3 regions of the Halomonas halophila genome follow, and region 1 is predicted to be linked to each of the others. Evidence: predicted binding sites of a transcription regulator. Region 1 holds the regulator's gene; each other region holds the start of a gene.
What was found. Region 1 encodes FliA, which starts transcription of late flagellar genes. Its sites were predicted from a motif close to CTAAAGTTNNNNNNNNNNCNGCCGATA; they were not measured.
Positions count from the first base shown of each region.

Region 2: a site for FliA is predicted at 1,293-1,319, ahead of flgK (flagellar hook-associated protein FlgK). Genes of this name have one in related genera too.
Region 3: a site for FliA is predicted at 1,311-1,337, ahead of QWG60_RS16170 (flagellar protein FlaG). Genes of this name have one in related genera too.

Region 1 is NZ_CP129121.1:136,780-139,037, reverse strand. Features, by position in the region: gene QWG60_RS00610 (motility protein A) at 1-386, opposite strand, end outside; gene QWG60_RS00605 (RNA polymerase sigma factor FliA) at 628-1,332, opposite strand; gene QWG60_RS00600 (flagellar protein FlhE) at 1,372-1,761, opposite strand; gene QWG60_RS00595 (hypothetical protein) at 1,758-2,258, opposite strand, start outside.
Region 2 is NZ_CP129121.1:3,445,978-3,448,235, reverse strand. Features, by position in the region: gene QWG60_RS16260 (flagellar basal body P-ring protein FlgI) at 1-228, shown strand, start outside; gene flgJ (flagellar assembly peptidoglycan hydrolase FlgJ) at 228-1,244, shown strand; gene flgK (flagellar hook-associated protein FlgK) at 1,351-2,258, shown strand, end outside.
Region 3 is NZ_CP129121.1:3,431,178-3,433,435, reverse strand. Features, by position in the region: gene fliF (flagellar basal-body MS-ring/collar protein FliF) at 1-307, opposite strand, end outside; gene fliE (flagellar hook-basal body complex protein FliE) at 555-884, shown strand; gene QWG60_RS16170 (flagellar protein FlaG) at 895-1,248, opposite strand; gene QWG60_RS16165 (methyl-accepting chemotaxis protein) at 1,504-2,258, shown strand, end outside.

The sequences.
Region 1 (2,258 bases):
CGCAGCAGGTCGAAGATCTCCTCCTCCTTGGTGTTGGCGATGACCAGCTGGATACCGGTGCGGAGAAAGGGATTGCGGGCCTGCTCCAGGGCCGACTCCACGGCCCGCACGTCGCCCTTGAACCACAGCCGCGACATGTCCACCAGCTCCTTGATGTCGTCACGGATGTAGGTGTTCTCGCGGCGAAAGACGATGCCCACCAGGCGCACCACCCGCACCACCTCCTTGAGCGGATAGCTGATGAAGGTCGCGGCCAGGGTACCGGCCAGCACGATGGCCAGGCCCGGCAGATTGACGAAGCTCTGCGGCGACTCGGCGGTGAACAGCAGGACGCTCGCCAGCATCACGATGCTGGCCAGGATCCCGATCAGGGTGGACGGGTTCATGGGGGACTCCCTGTCGCGTTTCGACGATTAAGTGGATGACGTTCGTGGCCCGAGATACGGGCCGATGAGCGCCGGGGACAGGCCGATGCGAGGGGTTTTTGCCATGGATGGCAAAAGTAGCGCCCAGGGAAGGGTTCACAGCGCCCTCGCAGCGGTCTGGCGCCGGGAAAGCTCATTGCCTCCGAGCCCTGTCGCCATCCGGTGGATGGTTATCGGCCTCGACCGGCCAAGCTTGATGCGGTTAGTTGTCGCGCAGCTTCCCGCGCAGTCGCCCCACGGCCTGGCTGTGCAGCTGACAGACCCGGGACTCGGTGACGCCGAGCACGGCGCCGATCTCCTTGAGATTGAGCTCTTCCTGGTAGTAGAGCGCCATCAGCAGCTTCTCGCGCTCCGGCAGCGCCTCGATCGCCTCCACCAGCTGGGTCCGCTGCTGATGGTCGATCAGCCGGGCGAAGGGCGTCTCGGCGACGCCGTCCTCCAGCAGCCGGCCCTCGCCGCCCTCGGCCATCAGCTCCTCGAAGGGCAGCAGCTGGCCGCTGTTGGTATCGCTGAGCAGCCGGCGATAGCTCTCGAGGTCCATGTCCAGGGCCGCGGCGATCTCGGTCTCCTCGGCCGGGCGCCCCAGCTCCTGCTCGAGCCGGCGGGCGGCCTCGTCGGCGGCCCGGGCATTACGCCGCACGCTGCGCGGCAGCCAGTCGCGGCTGCGCAGCTCGTCGAGCATGGCGCCGCGGATGCGCTGGCTGGCGAAGGTGGCGAAGCTCGCGCCCTGGGACGAATCGAAACGCCCCAGCGCCTCCAGCAGGCCCACGGTGCCGGCCTGGATCAGGTCGTCCAGCTCGATGCTCGCCGGCAGACGCACCTGCAGCGCCAGCGCCTGACGGCGCACCAGCGGCAGGTAGTCATCCAGCAGCGCGTCCTGTTCGATCTTGCCTTGTGCTGTGTACATGGCTCAGCCTCGCCTCTCTGCTCTCACGGGCCTTGGGCCTTACTGAAAGTTCACGATCACCTGCAGCCTCTCGACCGCCAGCGGGGCCTGCCCCGGCAGCGGCGAGAAGCGAAAACTCAGCGGCTCGCCGGCGGGCAGTCCCGCCAGGGCCGTGCTGCGCCCGCGTGGGGCCGGCAGCGTCACGCAGCCGGCCGGATGGCAGAGCCGCGCGTGCCCGCCCTGGCCGGGCGGCGTACGGAAGCGCCAGCGCACCTCGCGGATGCGGCCCTCGGTGCCGGCGGGCGGCGTCAGCGCCTCGCTGGCGGTCTCCCGACCGACGATCGCGGCACGCACCGAGGGCGCCTCGGCCACCCAGCTGCCGGCGGCGTGGGCCGTCGGGACGAAACCGGCGAGGGCGGCGAGCGCCCCGAGCATCAGGCGGCGCCTCATGCCAGCACCAGCAGGTCGATGCCGAAGTAATGCCCAGCGGCCTGGCGCAGGTTGTCGAGCAGCCCGCGGCGCGGCATCCCCGGCGGATGCACGGCGATCAGGCGCCGCGGCCCGCCGCCTTCCGCCAGCCGGCCGAGCACGCCCAGTGCGCGGCGAAAGGCCTCGCCGTCGGCGCCCACCCACAGCGCCCAGCGCGGCTGCTCTTGCGCCAGCACGGCCAGATGCGGGCTCGAGATGGCCACGGGTACCACCTTCCAGCGCCGCGGGTCGCCGACCCAGCGCCGTCCTCGCTCGGCCCAGTGATCGAGCAGCGCGGTCACTCGCTCGGCCTGTTCCGGCGCGGTGCTCGGCAGCCCCACCACCACCAGGGTGGTCGGCGGGGCCTCGGCCGACTCGGCCGGCGATGTCTCGACGCCTGCCGGTTCGGGCACGGAGTCGCTTCCGGCCTCGGCGGCCGGGCGATCGAGGCTGGCCGCCCAGGCGCGCAGCCCCGCGGC
Region 2 (2,258 bases), 250 kb from region 1:
GACGTCAGCCAGCCGAACCCGTTCGGCAACGGCCAGACCGTGGTGACCCAGGATGCCGAGATCAGCATCCAGCAGCAGCCCGGCACCCTCAAGGTCGTTGAGGGCGCGGACCTGATGGAGGTGGTCGACGCGCTCAACTCCTTGGGTGCCACGCCCAACGACCTGATGTCGATCCTCGAGGCCCTCAAGGAAGCGGGCTCGCTGCGCGCCGAACTGGAGATCATCTGATGAGCCTGGATGCTCCCGACACCGCCCGCGGCCAGTTCGCCCTGGACATCCAGGGCCTGGAGCGCCTCAAGCACAATGATTCCGGCGAGGGCCTGAAGGGCGCCGCCCAGCAGTTCGAGGCCCTGTTCGTGCAGATGATGGTCAAGAGCATGCGCGAGGCGGTGCCGACCTCGGGGCTGCTCCAGAGCCAGGCCGGCGACATGTATCAGGAGATGCTCGACAAGCAGTGGTCGCAGAGCGTGGCCGAGCGTGGCCTGGGGCTGGCCGACCAGCTGGTGGCCCAGCTCGAGGGCTCGGTCGGCGGGCGCGATGCCTCGGCCTCGAGTCACCGCAACATCGAGGCGCTGATCGCCGGGATTCCCCGCGGCACGCCGCGCCCGCTGACCGATGCGCTGATGGCCGAGCCGGACACTGGCGCGCGGGCCGAGGGTGACGCGTCATCGGCGCCGACCTCCTTCCTCGAGGCGCTTCAGACCGGCGTGGATGAGCCGGCGTCCGCCGTGGCGGATCCGGCCGCGATGGCGGACCGGCCCGAGCACGTTCAGGCCTTCCTAGCCAGGCTCGCCGGCCCGGCCCGTGAGGCCAGCCGCGAGAGCGGCGTGCCGGCCGAGCTGATCCTCGCCCAGGCGGCGCTGGAGACCGGCTGGGGGCGGCGCGAGATTCCCACCGCCGACGGCGGCAACAGCCATAACCTGTTCGGCATCAAGGCCGGCAGCCGCTGGCAGGGCGAGACCACCGAGATCCTGACCCATGAGGTGATCGACGGCCGTCGCCAGGCGGTGCGCGATCGCTTCCGCGTCTATGACTCCTTCCAGGCAGCGTTCGCCGACTACGCCCGTCTGATCGGCGACAATCCTCGCTATGCCGGCGTCAGTTCGGCCGCGACGCCCGACCAGGCGGCCCGGGCCCTGCAGCGCGGCGGTTATGCCACCGACCCGGCCTATGCCGACAAGCTGATCGCGGTCATGGACACCCTGGGGCCACTGCCCGAGGGCCAGCGACTGGCGTCACGCTGATCGGCATTTTCCCGGGGGCTTTCAGTCCCCGGCTCAAGGACATTCGGCCTCAAGTCCGGCCCGCCGCGGCCGATAGCCAGAGAATCGGCAAAAGGGAACATCTGTCATGAGCATCTTCTCCACCGGCCTCAGCGGCCTCAACGCCGCCCAGAACGCCCTGGCGTCCACCAGCAACAACATCAGCAACGTCTACACGCCCGGCTACAACCGCGAGGTGACCGTGCTGGGGGAGAGCGGCACGGGCACGGGCGGGGTGCAGGTCAACGATATCCAGCGCCAGTTCAACCGCTATGTCGCCGACCAGCTGAATGACGCCACCAGCAAGACCAGCGCGCTGGAAACCTACGGCACCCAGGTGGAGCAGATCGACAACCTGCTGGCCGACGAGGCCGCCGGGCTCTCGCCGCTGATGCAGGACTTCTTCTCCTCGATGGAGGACCTGGCCAGCGCACCCTCCGACCCGGCCGCCCGCCAGGGCGTGCTCGGCTCGGCGGATACCCTGAGCGCCCAGTTCCGCTCCTTCGACGGCTACCTCCAGGACATGCAGAACGGCATCAACGGCCAGATCGAGGACGAGGTCACCCAGATCAACAACACCACCGAGCAGCTGGGCTCGATCAACCGCGAGATCGCCCTGGCACGTGCCAAGCAGGGCGAGGCGCCCAATGCGCTGCTCAACCAGCGCGACCAGCTGGTCCACGAGCTCAGCGAGCGCATGGACCTGCGTCTCAACATCCAGGACGGCAAGTCCTACAACGTCAGCCTGCCCAATGGCCAGCCGTTGGTGATGGGCGATCGCAGCTTCAAGCTGGAAGCCATGGCCTCGCCGGAAGATCCTCAGCGCACCGTGGTCGGCTATCCGGACTCCAGCGGCAACGTCCGAGCCCTGGACGAGGACGCCATCAGCGGCGGGACTCTGGGCGGGCTGATGGACTTCCGAGCCGAGACCCTGGACAAGACCCAGAACCAGATCGGCCAGATGGCGGTCTCGCTGGCGGTGGCGGTCAACCGACA
Region 3 (2,258 bases), 270 kb from region 1:
GGCGCAGGCTGTGGACCCGGTCGCCGGGCACCATCAGCGCCTGGCCGCCGGCGCTGAACTCGTAGGGGATGCCGCGGCTGTCGAGCTCGCTGATGATGCTGCCGCCGTCGGCTTCGCTGAGGTTGCTGAACAGCACCCGATAGTCGGGGCTGCGCGCCCACAGCAGCAGCGCCACCGCGATGGCGACCACGGCCGCGCCGACGATCAGCAGGGCGATCAGGGGGCTGCCGCGCAGCTGCCGGGACAGCTGCGCGAAGGGAGAGGTCTGGGCCTGTTGGCCGCCGGTGGCGGAGGCGCCACTGCTCATGCGGGCCTCCCGTCGGAGATGACGCCTGGACCCTGGGCTCTAGATGAAGGCATCGACTGCGTTCCCGTCCGTCGCGATTCGCCGCCCGTCCGGGGCGGAACTGTGATGACGGCCATTATCCGCAGGGGGTGTCACGCCAAAGGTATGAAAAACCCGAGTTTTGCGCGTCAATTGCCGGCATGGTGGCCAAGGGCGCGCTGCTAGCCTTGGCTTCCATCGATCACCATGTCCATCACAGGGGTTCCCGATGAGTTCACCCGCTCTCGCCTCGGCGCTCGCCCAGATGCAGTCGCTGGCCACCCAGGCCGGCGGTGAGGCCGCCAAGGGGCAGCAGCTCGACACCGCCGTGGGCAACGGCGGCTTTGCCGGCGAGCTTCAGTCCTCGATCCAGCGCATCAACGAGCTCAAGCTCCAGGCCGCCGACTCGGCCAAGGCCTTCCAGGCTGGCGAGCCGGGCGTCGAGCTCAACGACGTCATGGTCGACATGCAGAAGGCCAGCGTCGCCTCGGAAATGGGGCTCCAGGTCCGCAACCGCCTGGTGACGGCCTATAAGGACATCATGAACATGCAGGTCTGATCGCGCTCGATCAGGCCTCCAGATCGATCAGCCTGCCCTGAAGTTCCTCCAGATGCTCGGCGACGCGCATCACCTCCTCGGCAGGGATCTGGCGAATCAGTTCGCGGGTGTCCCGGTCCACCAGGCGGGTGACCACTCGCGAGGTGGTCTCGCTGAGCTCGAATTCCACCCCGTAGGGGCGCATCACCTCATTGATCCGCTGCACCGGTGCGACCAGCTCGCCCTGGTTCACCGATCCTGTGGCGGCGGTTTCCTCGGGCGGCAGCCAGCCGGCCAGGACCTGCTCCACCCGGCGGCGCGGCGTGCTGCCGTCGGGGGTTTGGGTCGTGCGACTCGCGCTGATTTCGTTAACGGCATCTGACATGGAAGACGCTCCTTCTCGATAAGGGTCTCTCGTTGAGCATGAGGGTTGGACACGGAGCGAGTTATCGGCTGCGGACGAGATATCTTGAATGGCAGCGATAGCGTGAGATGCCTTTTGTTTCGCTGCCATTCATGGAAGAAGTCGACGAAATCTTAATGTCATAAATCGCTGATATAACGCCGGGCATGCCTTCCTGCGGGCCCGGTGCCCGCCCCTTCATCAGCGACAGGTTTTCCGATGCGCCTCCTCGATCGAATGACCATCCGATTCAGCTGGTTCCTGGTGCTGATCGCCTTCACCGCGATCATCCTCGGTACCGGAGCCCTCGGCCTCTACGCCAACCACCACGGCCGCAGTGCCTTCGACACGCTGCGCGACGTCCAGGTCGCCCAGTCCCGGGCACTGAACCGCGCCTACATCGCCACCCTGCGCGCCCAGGTGGCGATGGATCGCGCCGCTCACCTGGTGCGGGTGCCTTCCTTCGACCGCCCGGGGCCCATCCTCGAACAGGCCGAGCGCCACATGGATCAGGCCAAGGCGGCCTTCGAGCGCTTCCAGGCTCTGCCAGTGGCCGAGTCGCAACAGGAGGCCCGCGAGGCGCTGGCCTCACGCTTCCAGTCGCTGTTCAGTACCGGGCTCTCGCTGCAGCTCATGCTGCTGCAGGAGGGGGACGCGGGCGGCTACGATTCCGGCCAGTCCCGGGTCAGCGACATGAGCCAGGCCTTCATGGACGGCGCCGATGCCTTCTTCGCCGGTGCCGTCGAGCGTGGGGACGGTCTGGCCGAGCGCTTCTCGGCGGTGGCCGGCTGGCTGAACCTGGCGCTGCTGGCGGCGTTGGGCGGCGCCCTGGCCATCGTGCTGGTGGTGATCTGGGGCGTGCGGGCCAACGTGCTCCGGCCGCTGTCGCGGATGATCGCGCATTTCCGGCGCATCGCCGACGGCGACCTGGCCACCCTGGTGGAGGCGCGCAGCAACAACGAGATCGGCCAGCTGTATCGCGAGCTCGACGG